2 regions of the Saccharopolyspora taberi genome follow, and region 2 is predicted to be linked to the other one. Evidence: riboswitches for the same ligand, from Rfam matches in the RefSeq annotation. Region 2 holds a riboswitch; the other holds the start of a gene.
The links. A riboswitch is a leader RNA that binds a small molecule or an ion and turns the genes downstream of it on or off. The one in region 2 is predicted to bind glycine.
Positions count from the first base shown of each region.

Region 1 (7,105 bases), on a different contig from region 2:
TGAGCGTGATCACCAGCATCAGCCTGCGGCCCACCCGGTCGCCGAAGTGGCCGATCACCGCCGCGCCGAGCGGGCGGGCGAGGAAACCGGCGCCGAAGGTGGCGAAGGCCAGCAGCGCGCCGACCCACGGGTCGCCCGCCGGGAAGAACAGCCGGTTGAACACCACGGCCGCGGCGGTGCCGTAGATGAGGAAGTCGTAGAGCTCGATCGTGTTGCCGACGGCGCTGGCGAACGCCGCCTTGCGGACGCTTTCGCGCGGGGGCGCCACGCCCGGTTTCGCCGCGCTCGGTTCGGCTGCCATCCCGGTCCTCCTCCGGTGTTTCCCTCTCCTGGGCTTTCCCTCGTCAGGGTTTCGCCGCGCCCGGGGTGCAGGATCCGAGCGCAGGGTTCCGCGTCGAATTTCCCACAGTCATCCCGCGAACGAGGCTCGATGGCGATCTTCGCCGCCGAGATGATCAACACAGAGTGAGAAAACTCGATCGAGGGAAACTCAATCAGGTGGATCAAGGTAGCGGATGCGGTGTGACGGCCGGTTCTGCCGATAAAGAAGGTGAAGTCCTCTCCATAACCGCAGGAGGAAATCGAGATGACCGCACTCCCGCTGATCGGCCGCGCGCTCGTGGCCACCGCGCTGACCGCGGGCGCCGTGCTCACCCCGGCGGCTGCCTCCGCCGTCCCGGTCGCCAGCACGTTGCAGCTCTCGGTCACCGGCCAGCCCGGCACCAGCGGATTCCGCACCGCGCTGCTGACCTGCGAGCCGCACGGCGGCACGCACCCGAACGCCCAGAAGGCGTGCGCGGACCTCATCGAGAACAACGGCGACCTGCACGCGATGGCCAAGCAGGAACCCCGGCCGATGATGTGCACGCTGGACCTCAAGGAAGTCACGGTCCGCGCCACCGGCACCTGGCGCGGCAAGCAGGTCGACTTCGAGCAGAAGTTCCCGAACATCTGCGTCGCCAAGTCGCACACCGGCGAGGTCTTCGCGTTCTGAGCCCGCCCCGCGAGCCCCTGATCACACCGTGACCAGGGGCTTGCGGCATTTGGGCGGGTTACCGTTGGCGCATGGCACCACAGGACACTGGTTCGCCGGATCGGCGCTGGCCACGGCGGTTGTTCGCGGTGGGCAGCGACCCCGATCCGAGGTTCACGCTCGCCAACGAGCGCACGTTCCTCGCCTGGATCCGGACATCGCTGGCGCTGATGGCCGCCGGAGTCGGGGTGGAGGCGCTCAACGCCGTCACCCCCGACCAGTCGAGTCCACTGCGGACGGTGCTGGCGATCCTCCTGCTGCTGGCCGGAGTCCTGTGCAGCGCGACCGCGTTCGGCCGGTGGATGACCACCGAACGCGCGATGCGGACGAACGCCTCGCTGCCCGCACCGCGGCTCGGCCCGCTGCTCGGCTACGGCCTGGCGGCGATCGGCGTGGTCGCCTGCGCCCTGCTGCTGATCACCGGGATCTGACCGTGCCAGGCCCGTGGGACCCCGGACTCCAGGTCGAGCGCACGACGCTCGCGTGGCTGCGCACCACGCTCGCCTTCGTCGTCGGCCTCATCGTGCTCATCAGGCTGATCCTGCACCACAGCGTGCTCGCCGGGATCGCCTGCGCCGTGCTGACGCTGCCGCTGGCGGTCGTGATCGCCTGGTTCACCTGGCGCAGGCACCAGCGGACCGAGCGCTGCCTCCGCGCCGAGCACCCGCTGCCCGCCGCAGTGCTGCCCGCCGCGGTCGCGCTGCTCGCGATCCTCGGCGGCTGCACCGGGATCGTGTACGTGCTTACCGTCTGAGCGGTCAGGCCAGCGACAGCTGGGTCTCCACGTTGCCGCGGATCGCGTTGGAGTACGGGCAGACCTGGTCGGCCTCCTCGGTCAGCTTCCTGGCCTGGGCCTCGTCGAGGCCCGGCAGGCTGACCGAGAGCTCGACCTCCAGGCCGAAGCCGCCCTCGTCGTTGCGGCCGATGCCCACGCGGGCGGTCACCTCGGAGCCGGTGATGTCGGCCTTCGCGCGGCGGGCGACGACCTGGAGCGCGCCGTGGAAGCAGGCGGCGTAGCCGGCGGCGAACAGCTGTTCCGGGTTGGTGGCGTCGCCGCCCGCGCCGCCCATCTCCTTCGGCACGGCGAGATCCAGGTCGAGGATCCCGTCCGAGGAGCGGGCCTTGCCATCCCGGCCCGCTCCGGTCGCGGTGGCTTCCGCGGTGTACAGCGCAGTCATGATCCGTTCCTCTCCTCGGGTCGAACGAGCCCAACAGTAGCGTGCAACTAAATTGCACACAACCAATCTGGCGGAAGTATGCCCGAACGCACAACCGGGCGCCCGGTCCATCCACACTGGACGGATCAGGCGCCCGGAAGCGCGCTCAGCACTCGATGACGTTGACGGCCAGCCCGCCGCGCGCGGTCTCCTTGTACTTGACCTTCATGTCGCGGCCGGTCTCGCGCATCGTCTTGATCACCTTGTCCAGCGACACGAAGTGCGATCCGTTGCCGCGCAACGCCATCCGCGCCGCCGTGATCGCCTTGACCGACGCCACCGCGTTGCGTTCGATGCACGGGATCTGCACCAGCCCGCCGATCGGGTCGCAGGTCAGGCCCAGGTTGTGCTCCATCGCGATCTCCGCGGCGTTCTCCACCTGCGCCGGGGTCCCGCCCAGCACCTCGGCCAGCCCCGCAGCCGCCATCGAGCACGCCGACCCGACCTCGCCCTGGCAGCCGACCTCGGCGCCCGAGATCGACGCGTTCTCCTTGAACAGCACCCCGATCGCCGCCGCGGCGAGCAGGAACCGCACCACGCCGTCCTGGTCGGCGCCCGGCACGAACCGCGTGTAGTAGTGCAGCACCGCGGGCACGATCCCGGCCGCGCCGTTGGTCGGGGCCGTCACCACCCGGCCGCCCGCCGCGTTCTCCTCGTTGACCGCCAGCGCGAACAGCGTGACCCACTCCATCGGGTCGTCCTGCTCGGTCAGCGACTCCGCCAACGCCGCCGCGCGCCGCCGCACCTTCAGGCCACCGGGCAGCTCACCGGTGTTGGCGCACCCGTTCGCCACGCACTCGGCCATGACGTGCCAGATGTGCAGCAGCTCCTTGCGCACCGCGTCCTCGGTGCGCCACGACAGCTCGTTCGCCAGCATCACCCCGGAGATCGGCAGCCCCGACTCCGCCGTGTGCGCCAGCAGCTGCTCACCCGTGCGGAACGGCCACGCCACCTCGGTGGTGTCCGGTTTGATCCGGTCGGTCCCGGTCGCTTCCTCGTCGACCACGAATCCGCCGCCGACGGAGTAGAACACCGCCGACTCCACCTCGTCGCCCGCCGCGTCCCACGCGGTGAACCGCATCCCGTTGGGGTGCAGCGGAAGCGACTTGCGCCGGTGCATCACCAGGTCGCGATCGAGCGAGAACGCGATCTCGCTGACGCCGTCCAGCCGCAACCGGCCGGTCTCCCGGATCTCGGTCACCCGCGGCTCCACCGCCGCCGGGTCCACCGACTCCGGCGCGTGCCCTTCCAGCCCCAGCAGCACCGCTTTCGGACTGCCGTGACCGTGCCCGGTCGCTCCCAGCGACCCGAACAGCTCAGCTTTGACCCGCGACACCCGGGGCAGCAGCCCCGCCCCGCGCAGCCGGGCGACGAAGGTCGCCGCCGCGCGCATGGGGCCGACGGTGTGCGAACTCGAGGGGCCGATGCCCACCGAGAAGAGGTCGAAGACGCTGATCGCCATTGATCCGCCCTCCGCTTGTGCCCGGCTACGCCCCGGTCAGTTCGGCGTACTGCTCGGCGCTGAGCACCTCGCCGGTCTCGGTCGCCCTGACCTCGATCAGCCAGCCGTCGCCGAACGGATCGGCGTTGACCTGAGCGGGATCGCTCACCACGGACTCGTTGATCGCCACGACCTCGCCGGTGACCGGCGCGTAGAGGTCGCTGACCGACTTCGTCGACTCCAGCTCACCGCAGGCGCCGCCCGCCTCGATCCGCGCGCCGACCTCGGGCAGCTCCACGAAGACGATGTCGCCGAGCGACTCGGCCGCGTACGGGGTGATGCCGATGCGGACCACGCCGTCGCGGTCCTCGATCCACTCGTGCTCTTCGGTGTAGCGCAGGTTGGTGGGCAGGGACATGGGAGGCTCCGTCGCTTTCGGGGGCATGGGAATGCCCGGGATGGTTGGGCCTCCCCCTCTGTTGCGGAACCTGAGAGCTTCACCGCTTCGTCGCGGTTTGCACCGTGGGTGCGGCGCCGTGGCGCGCGCTTTCCAGAGTTGCCTCGCCCGAGCGGTCATGGGTGCCTGAGAGTTTGCGGGGAGTCTTGCTCCTTCGGCGCCCTGGTGCACCTGCGGTGCTCAGGGTCTCTCCCGCCCGGGTTCTGCGGCCGGTATGCGGTTGTCATGCTCCGCGCCAAACGATAAACGGGCCGGCCGAGGTGTCAATGGCCCGCCCCTGGTCCGCCACCGGATGTTCGCCCGGCGATTTCCCGGGCGCCCGGTCCCATACGCTGGGAACCGCGGGGAGGAGGCGACGATGCTGGACATCCGGGCGCTGATCGAGCGGGTCGGGCCGACGCTGCTGCGCACCGTGATCCTCCCGGAGTCCACCGACTGCGTCGGCGACGTCGTCATCGCCGAGCCGGAGCAGCCGCCGCGGGCCGCCCAGGGCGACCTGGTGCTGGGCGTCGCGGTCCGCGGGTCCGGGCAGGCAGCCGCGCTCGCCAGGGACTGCGGGGCGGAAGGCGCGGCGGCCCTGCTGCTCAAGCCGCCGCTGTCCGGCGACCCGGCGGTGGTGGCCGCGGCCCAGGAGGCCGGGATCGCGCTGGTCGAGGTGCGGGCGGGCACGGCGTGGGCGCAGCTGGTGTGGCTGATCCGGGCGGCGCTGGCCGGGACGGCGACGCAGGAGACCGACACCCGCGGCCCACCGCTGGGCGACCTGTTCCGGCTGGCCGACGCGGTCGCCGACGTCGTGGACGCGCCGGTCACCATCGAGGACGCGCACTCCCAGGTGCTGGCCTACTCCGCCCGGCAGGACCTGACCGACCCCGCCCGGATCTCCACGATCATGGGCCGCAAGCAGCCGGACGACGTGCTGGCCAAGTTCCGCGCCCGGGGCACGTTCCGGCAGCTCAGCAAGGGCCGGTCGGCGATCTTCGTGCCCGCCCAGGGCGACGGCACGCTGCCCAGGCTGGTGGTCCCGATCCGGATGGGCGGCGAGCTGCTGGGGTCGATGTGGGCGGTGGTGCCTGGCGAGGTGTCCGAGGAGCGGTCGACGGCCTTCGCCGACACCGCGCCGCTGGTCGCGCTGCAACTGCTGCGCTGGCGCGCGGTCGCCGACGCCGAGCGGCAGCGGTCGGCCGAGCAGGTGCGGCAGCTGCTGGAAGGCGGCGAGCGGTGGCGGACCGCGGCGACCGAGCTGGCGGTCTCGCAGGACCCGCACCGGGTGGTCGCGCTCGGCGTGAGCGCCTCTGCCGAGCAGGCGGAAGGGCACCGGCTGGCGATCTGGGAGTGGATCACGCGCGGGGTCGGGCGGCGCCCGCTGGTGACCGAGATCGGCAACGTGCTCTACGCGCTGGTGCCGGACCGGCCCGGCCAGGGCGGCTGGCCGGTGCTGCGCGCGGCGCTGACCGCGAGCGAGGACGAGCCGAAACCGCTGGTCGCCGTGGGCACGGCAGTCGGCGTCGCCGATCTCGCGCGCTCGCGCGCGGAGGCCGACGAACTGCTTGCGCTACTGCGCGCCGGGCAGGTGCGCAAGCGGGTCGCGGTGTACGAGGACCTGTGGCACCTGCTGGTGCTGAGCCGGATGGCGGGGGCGTCGACCGACGCCGGGGTCGCCTCGCTCGGACCGCTGCCGCTGTTGCGCGAGCACGACCGCGATCAGGGCACCGAGTACCTCAGCACGCTGCACGCGTGGCTGCGCCACCCCGGCGATCCGCGGACCGCCAGCCGCGACCTGCGGGTGCATCCGAACACTTTCCGGTACCGGATGAAGCGGATCACGCAGCTGGTCGATGTCGATCTCGACGATGCCGACGTGCGGGCCGCGCTGCTCGTGCAGTTGCTCGCCGAGCGGTGGGCTCAGCACGGGTGAGGGGGGGTTGGGGTTGTGGCGGTTTGGGTTCTGTTGCGTGGGTGGTTTCCGGGGCTCTCGCCGACCCCGGACCCCCGGCAGACCCCCGGCAGACCTCCGGGATGAGTGGGGGTTGTGCGCTGCGGTTCGGTTGGGGTGGTTCTCATCCCGTCGGCCTCCACAAGGGCTATCAGACCGCGTCAAGGGGGCGGTTTGTGTTGGCCCGCTGCGGTTTCCGGGCTTGTGCCCCCTTGACACGGTCTGATCGGGCTGGCGCCAGGCCGACGGGATGAGAACCAAACCCCGCCCTTGTGGGTGGGGACTTCGTTGTTGCTGGGCACGGTTGGCTCAGTGGCGGCGATGCGTTCCTCAGGCCCCGAGCGCCTGCTTCGCCCGGTCGGTCGCGAGTTCTGGGCGGGACGCGGGGTTGTCCTGGTAGTGGCGCAGCAGGGCCAGCAGCACCGCCGGGTCGCCCGCGAGGTCGCGGCCGGGGATGCGCAGGGCCGGGACTTCGGGCAGCTTGTCCTCGTGCCAGATCCGGGCGATCTGGCGCCTGCGCCAGGACGCTCCCGGTCGGCCCGAGATCCAGATCTCCGGGCCGTCGCGGTGCAGCGGGCGGATCTCGGCGACGTCGCCCCACGGCAGGAACGACTCGTGGGTCCAGCCGCGGTGGTGGATCCCCGCCGGGGAGAGCCGGACCTTCCCCGGCGCGAACGAGCCCTTGAGCATCACCACCGGCAGGGACAGCGGGACCAGCGCCGCGATCCCGAGGAGCACCGCCCTGCCGACCTGGGGGTGGCCGATCTCCAGCGCTCCAACGACGCCCAGCACGAACGGTGCCGCGGTGGTCAGGCTCAGCAGGACGAACAGGGTGAACTGCACCCTGGAGTACGGCATCTCCAACGCCATCGTCGCGTCGTCGGCCGCCTTCGTCCGCAGCGGACGGGCTCCGGCCTTGCGCGGCCGGAGTTTGGCGTCGAAGACCAGCACCGCCAGCTCCGCGAAGATCAGGGCGAAGACCAGCATGTAGCGGAAGCCGGACGACCAGTTGGTCAGCTGGTTG
Region 1 covers NZ_BAAAUX010000012.1:100,319-107,423, forward strand. Annotated here, with positions in the region: gene ABD691_RS12985 (MFS transporter) at 1-301, opposite strand, end outside; gene ABD691_RS12990 (SSI family serine proteinase inhibitor) at 587-994, shown strand; gene ABD691_RS12995 (YidH family protein) at 1,066-1,464, shown strand; gene ABD691_RS13000 (DUF202 domain-containing protein) at 1,467-1,787, shown strand; gene ABD691_RS13005 (organic hydroperoxide resistance protein) at 1,792-2,214, opposite strand; gene ABD691_RS13010 (L-serine ammonia-lyase) at 2,357-3,712, opposite strand; gene gcvH (glycine cleavage system protein GcvH) at 3,738-4,109, opposite strand; glycine riboswitch at 4,158-4,251, opposite strand; glycine riboswitch at 4,252-4,353, opposite strand; gene ABD691_RS13020 (PucR family transcriptional regulator) at 4,507-6,063, shown strand; gene ABD691_RS13025 (hypothetical protein) at 6,412-7,105, opposite strand, start outside.
Region 1: another riboswitch for glycine. It lies ahead of gcvH (glycine cleavage system protein GcvH); the one in region 2 lies ahead of gcvP (aminomethyl-transferring glycine dehydrogenase).

Region 2 (7,105 bases):
TGGGCACTCCTACGTCCTCGAAGGGGTCCGCGGCGCCCGCTGGGCCGGGGTCGACGACCGCCGCCGCGCCCGCTTCCTCACCGACGCGGACCTCCAGCGCCGCGGGTGGAGTCACCACCCGCGCTGAGCCGCTCGCCGACCGTGGTGACCTCGGCCGCCACGAGCGTTGTGGGCGGAATGTGGCACCCTGATCGGTGAACGGTGCACGCCAGGTGCACCGGTGCGGGGCAGTTCGCACAACCGTTTCGGGGAGGGGCTCGTGGTGCAGGACGCCGACGGCACCACGGAGAACGCCAACCGGGGACCGCAACCCCGCCCGGCCGGTGGCTCCGCCGCGGGGGCCGACCCGGGGCTGGCCCGGATCAAGGAAGCCGCCGCGGGCATCTGGGACGACCCGTGGTGGACGATCCCCAACCTGCTCAGCGTGATCCGGCTGGCCGGTGTCCCGCTGTTCCTCTGGCTCCTGCTGGGCCCGCAGAGCGACCTGCTCGCGCTGCTGGTGCTGGTCGTCAGCGGCGTGACCGACTGGCTCGACGGAAAGCTCGCCCGCTGGCTCAACCAGTACAGCCGCGTCGGAGAGCTGCTGGACCCGGCCGCCGACCGGCTCTACATCGTCGCGACGCTGGTCGCCTTCGTCCTGCGCGACGTCGTGCCCTGGTGGGTCGCCGCGGCGCTGATCGGCCGCGACCTCGTGCTCACGCTGTGCCTGCCGGTGCTGCGCTGGCACGGCTACGAGCCGCCGGAGGTGCACTACCTCGGCAAGGCCGCCACGTTCTGCCTGATGTACGCCTTCCCGCTGCTGTTGCTGGTGCAGGGCGACTTCACCTTCTCCGGGGTGATCCGCCCCATCGCCTACGCCTTCACCTGCTGGGGCGGCGCCCTCTACCTGTGGGCAGGGGTGCTGTACCTGATCCAGGTCGTGGCCGCGGTGCGCGCCGCCCGGTCCGCCGCCCGCGCCTGAGCGCCCGCCCGCAGGTCGTCTTGCGGCACCCGCAGTCGGCCCAATACGCTCGCCGGGCCGTCGCGATCTTCGTCGCGGTGGCCCGGCAGCGGCGGAGAACAGGAAGGCGGGACCAGTGGCGGCCCCCGAAGGCATCAAGTACACCAGCGAGCACGAATGGGTGCGCCCCACCGGCGAGGACACCGTCCGCGTGGGCATCACCGAGTACGCCCAGCAGCAGCTCGGCGACGTGGTCTTCGTGCAACTGCCCGGTGTCGGCGACGAGCTGGACGCCGGCGCCGCCATGGGCGAGGTCGAGTCGACCAAGAGCGTCTCCGACATCTACGCCCCGCTCGCAGGTTCGGTCACCGCGGTCAACGACAAGCTGGACACCGAGCCCGAGCTGGTCAACACGGACCCGTACGGCGAGGGCTGGATGGTCGAACTGCGGTTGAGCGACCCGGCCGCGCTGGACGGCCTGCTCGACGAGAACGCCTACCGGGAGCTGACCGACCAGGACTGATCGTCGATCTCGGCGGTGTCCTCGGCCGATGTCGGGACTCGCGCGTACGGGGCGGGGTGCGACACGGTACGTTGGAAGGCACTTCGCACGATCTATCCGCGTAGAGGAGAGCTCAGGTGAGCCAACACCCTGGCTCCGGCGACGTTCCGCCGGAGCAGTCACCGGAGACCACCTCGGTCTTCAGGCCCTTCCTCTCGGAGCCGGAAAGCACCGAGAGCGCGCCCTCGGAGCCTGCCGCTTCCGGGGTCGATGCGCTGCCCGCGGGTTCCGCCCTGCTGGTGGTCAAGCGCGGCCCGAACGCGGGTTCGCGATTCCTGCTCGACCGGGACACCACCAGCGCCGGACGGCACCCCGACAGCGACATCTTCCTCGACGACGTCACGGTGTCGCGACGGCACGCCGAGTTCCGCCGCGAGGGCAACGACTTCGTGGTGGTCGACGTCGGCAGCCTCAACGGCACCTACGTCAACCGCGAGCCGGTGGACACCTCGGTGCTGGCCAACGGCGACGAGGTGCAGATCGGGAAGTTCCGGTTGGTGTTCCTGACCGGCCCGATCGACGGGGGACAGGGCCGCTAGGCCGAGGAGAGAGACCGACATCGGGGCGGCGCCGGTAACCGGCGCCGCCCCGGTCGTTGGGAACTACGCGAACCCGCTTCGCGGCGGACCATCCCGATCTCGCCCGAATTCACCCGCAATCCGCAGTCTTGCAGGGAATTCGAGGACTTCCGGCGGACCCGGAGAGGGCCGTCGGCGGTGTATCGTGCTGGGTGTTGCTCAATGAAGAGCGCTCAGGTATCGGTTCTCGGCCTGCCGAGCCGGGCAGTGGCTGGACGACAGCCGAGGGATGGGCGTGTCCGCCGTATCGCGGGTAGCGTCGGAGGCGCCGGTGCGCGATCCTCGAGGAGGACGTCACGCCCCGGCGCGCTGGAGGAGGCGATTTGACGATGAGCAGTGAGATGCGCGTCGTCGGCGTGCGAGTGGAACTACCAGCCAACCAGCCGATCCTGTTGTTGCGCGAGACCGAGGGCGAACGCTACCTGCCGATCTGGATCGGCTCGGTGGAGGCGACCGCCATCGCGCTGGAGCAGCAGGGCGTGCGACCCGCCAGACCCCTGACCCACGACCTGCTCAAGGACGTCATCGGGGCGCTCGGGCGTGACCTGGAGCAGGTGCGCATCACCGACCTGCAGGAGGGCACGTTCTACGCGGAGCTCGTCTTCGACGGGGACGTGCGGGTCTCGGCCAGGCCCAGCGACTCGGTCGCCCTGGCGCTGCGGGTGGGCGTTCCGATCCACGCCGACGAGTCGGTGCTGGACGAGGCCGGGCTCATCATCCCGGACGAGCAGGAGGACGAGGTCGAGAAGTTCCGGGAGTTCCTGGACTCGGTCTCCCCGGAGGACTTCCGCGGCGCCGACACCTGAGCCGGTCGGCACCACGGCTTACCCGGCCCCCGGCGCGCCCCGCGCCGGGGGCCGGTTCGTCTCCCCGCGCGTCGCGTTGACCGGTCTTCCGGGCAGGCTTACCGTCGAGGAGACGCGAATCGCCCGCATGTGATTCAGACCAGCATGTGGTTCGGCGCCCGCGCAGGCGCGGCCCGGGCGTTCGCGGCGCCCTGATCATGTCGATGCAGGGCCTTGGCGGTCGTCGGCGGAAGCCGGACGAGGGGAGGCAGGCGTGGTCGAGGAGGCACCCAACCGGGATGCTGCCGCGGAGCAGGGAGAGCTGTTCCCCGACGCCTCGCTACCGGACGAACTCGTGGGGTACCGCGGTCCGGCCGCCTGCCAGATCGCGGGCATCACCTACCGCCAGCTGGACTACTGGGCCCGCACCAAGCTGGTCGGGCCGTCCATAAGAGGTGCGGCGGGGTCCGGCTCGCAGCGGCTGTACTCCTTCAAGGACATCCTGGTCCTCAAGGTGGTCAAGCGGCTGCTCGACACCGGCGTCTCGCTGCACAACATCCGGGTCGCCGTCGAGCACCTGCGCCACCGCGGAGTCCAGGACCTCGCCAGGATCACGCTGTTCAGCGACGGCACGACCGTCTACGAGTGCACCTCGGCCGAGGAGGTGGTCGACCTGCTGCAGGGCGGCCAGGGGGTGTTCGGCATCGCCGTCAGCGGTGCCATGCGGGAGATCAGCGGCACGATTCACGAGTTCCCCGCCGAGCGCGCCGACGGCGCCGAAGTGGTCGCCCCCGTCAACGACGAACTCGCCCGCCGCCGCCGGGACCGCCAGACCGGTTGATCGATCGGTCCGCTGTGCGCACGGCAGGGCGGAGCACGAACGATGCGGCGAAACGGACGCCCAGGATCCCGTTGAGATCGGGTAGGCTTCGCTGCATCGCTGACCCCGCGCGGGAGAGTCCGCGCCGGTGAGGAGCACCGGTGCGGCGCCGAAGGAGCAACTCCTCCCCGACAACCTCTCAGGCCAACCGGACCGCACGGGCGAGATACCTCTGGAAAGCGGGTCACCACGACCGTGGTGCCCCCGCCGACGGTGCAAGCCCGGCCCCCGGCCGGGTGAAGCTCTCAGGCGTTCGCGGCGCGGACATTGACAGAGGGGGAGGGCAGCACCGGTGTGCTGCCACCCTGTGTCCGCCGTGAAAGACGAGGTTTTGGCGATGACCGACGTGACCCATGACCGCATCCCGCTCGCCGCGCTGGAGCACGGCACCCCGTTCGCCGACCGGCACGTGGGCCCCGCGCCGGCCGAACTCGCGCACATGCTCGAGGTGATCGGGGTCGGGTCGCTGGAGGAGCTGGGGCAGCACGCGGTGCCGGAGGGCATCCGCGAGCGCGACCTGGAGCTGGCGCTGCCGGAACCGGCGACCGAGGCCCAGGCGCTGGCCGAGCTGCGGTCCCGCGCGCAGCGCTGCCGCCCGCACGCGGAGATGATCGGGCTCGGCTACTACGGGACGGTCACCCCGCCGGTGATCCTGCGCAACGTGCTGGAGAGCCCGGCCTGGTACACCGCCTACACGCCCTACCAGCCGGAGATCTCGCAGGGCCGGCTGGAGGCGCTGCTGAACTTCCAGACGATGGTCGCCGACCTGACCGGCGTGCCCGTCGCCAACGCCTCGATGCTCGACGAGTCGACCGCCGCCGCCGAGGGCATGACCCTGGTCCGGCGGGCGGGCCGGGCGAAGTCGGCCCGGTTCGTCGTCGACGCCGACACCCTGCCGCAGACGCTGGCCGTGCTGAGGACCCGCGCCGAGCCGCTGGGCATCGAGGTCGTCGTCGCCGACCTCTCGCAGGGCGTCGCCGGGCTGCCGGAGGGCGACCTGTTCGGCGCGCTGCTGGCCTACCCGGGCGCGTCCGGCGAGGTCCGCGACCACGAGGCCGTCATCGCCGAGGTCCACGACCGCGGTGGCCAGGTCGTGGTGGCCGCCGACCTGCTCGCGCTGACGCTGCTGCGCCCGCCGGGCGAGATCGGCGCCGACGTCGTCGTGGGCACCACCCAGCGGTTCGGCGTGCCGATGGGCTTCGGCGGGCCGCACGCCGGGTACATGGCGGTGCGCAAGGGGATCGAGCGGCAGCTGCCCGGCCGGCTGGTCGGCGTCAGCGTCGACACCGACGGCAACCAGGCGTACCGGCTGGCGCTGCAGACCCGTGAGCAGCACATCCGCCGGGAGAAGGCGACGAGCAACATCTGCACCGCGCAGGTGCTGCTGGCGGTCGTGGCGTCGATGTACGGCGTCTACCACGGCCCGGCCGGGCTGCGCGCGATCGCGACCAGGGCGCACCGGATGGCCGCGGTGCTGGCCGAGCGGCTGCGCCGCGGCGGGGTCGAGGTGCTGCACCGCGACTTCTTCGACACCGTCGTCGCCCGGGTTCCGGGCAAGGCCGACGAGGTCGTCGCGGCGGCCCGCGGCGAGGGCGTGAACCTGCGCCGCGTCGACGCCGACCACGTGGGCGTCAGCTGCGACGAGACCACCACCCGCGCCCTGCTGGCCAAGGTGTGGAAGGCGTTCGGGCTGGACGAGGTGGACGTCGACGAGCTCGACGCGGGCACCCCGGACGCGCTGCCCGCCGGTCTGCTGCGCACCTCGGAGTACATGACCCACCCGGTGTTCCACACCCACCGGTCGGAGACCTCGCTGCTGCGCTACCTGCGGGAGCTCTCGGACAAGGACGTCGCGCTGGACCGCAGCATGATCCCGCTGGGCTCGTGCACGATGAAGCTCAACGCGACCGCCGAGATGGAGCCGATCACCTGGCCGGAGTTCTCCGGGCTGCACCCGTTCGCGCCCGCGCAGGACGCCGAGGGCCTGCTGGAGATCGTCTCCGACCTGGAGGGCTGGCTGGCCGAGATCACCGGTTACGACGCGGTGAGCCTGCAGCCCAACGCGGGCAGCCAGGGCGAGTTCGCCGGTCTGCTGGCCATCCGCGCCTACCACCACAGCCGTGGTGAGGCCGAGCGGGACGTGTGCCTGATCCCGGCGAGCGCGCACGGCACCAACGCCGCCAGCGCGGTGATGGCCGGGCTGCGCGTGGTCGTCGTGCGCTGCGACGAGTCCGGCAACATCGAGCTGGACCACCTGCGCGAGGTCGTCGGGAAGCACCAGGACGACCTGGCCGCGATCATGATCACCTACCCGTCCACGCACGGCGTCTACGAGGACACCGTGCGGGAGGTCTGCGGGCTGGTGCACGACGCGGGCGGCCAGGTCTACGTCGACGGCGCCAACCTCAACGCCCTGATCGGCCTCGCGCGGATGGGCAAGTTCGGCTCCGACGTCTCGCACCTGAACCTGCACAAGACGTTCTGCATCCCGCACGGCGGCGGTGGCCCGGGCGTCGGCCCGATCGGCGTGCGCGCGCACCTGGCGCCGTTCCTGCCCAACCACCCGCTGCAGCCCGCGGCCGGTCCGGAGACCGGCGTCGGCCCGATCAGCGCCGCCCCGTGGGGCAGCGCCTCGATCCTGCCGATCTCGTGGGCCTACGTGCGGATGATGGGCTCCGACGGCCTGCGCCGCGCCACCCTGACCGCGGTCGCCGCCGCCAACTACGTGGCCCGGCGGCTCGACGAGTACTTCCCGGTGCTCTACACCGGTACCGGCGGCTTCGTGGCCCACGAGTGCATCCTCGACCTGCGGCCGATCACCAAGGCCAGCGGCATCACCGTCGACGACGTCGCCAAGCGGCTGGCCGACTACGGCCTGCACGCGCCGACGATGTCGTTCCCGGTGGCGGGCACGCTGATGGTCGAGCCGACCGAGAGCGAGAACCTGGCCGAGCTGGACCGGTTCTGCGAGGCGATGATCGCGATCCGGGCCGAGATCGACAAGGTCACCGCAGGGTCGTGGCCCGCCGACGACAACCCGCTCGTGCACGCTCCGCACACGGCCGCCTCGCTGGCGGGCAGGTGGGAGCACGCCTACAGCCGGGAGGACGCGGCGTTCCCGCTGGGCACGCGGGTGGCCAAGGTGTGGCCGCCGGTGCGGCGCATCGACCAGGCGCACGGCGACCGCAACCTGGTCTGCTCCTGCCCGCCGCTGTCGGCGTACGAGGGGTGACTGCCGGCCTCGGCGGCATGCACTACGGTGGGCGGCTTCAGCCGATCGCCTCCGAAAGGAGTGCAAGGAAATGCTCACCATCAGTGAGAACGCCGCCGAGGTCATCAAGGTCGTCCTCGCCGGCGGGG
Region 2 covers NZ_BAAAUX010000014.1:47,863-54,967, forward strand. Annotated here, with positions in the region: gene ABD691_RS14295 (hypothetical protein) at 1-127, shown strand, start outside; gene clsA (cardiolipin synthase ClsA) at 260-961, shown strand; gene gcvH (glycine cleavage system protein GcvH) at 1,077-1,463, shown strand; gene garA (glycogen accumulation regulator GarA) at 1,580-2,041, shown strand; gene ABD691_RS14315 (bifunctional nuclease family protein) at 2,410-2,886, shown strand; gene ABD691_RS14320 (MerR family transcriptional regulator) at 3,140-3,706, shown strand; glycine riboswitch at 3,807-3,911, shown strand; gene gcvP (aminomethyl-transferring glycine dehydrogenase) at 4,083-6,977, shown strand; gene ABD691_RS14330 (HesB/YadR/YfhF-family protein) at 7,048-7,105, shown strand, end outside.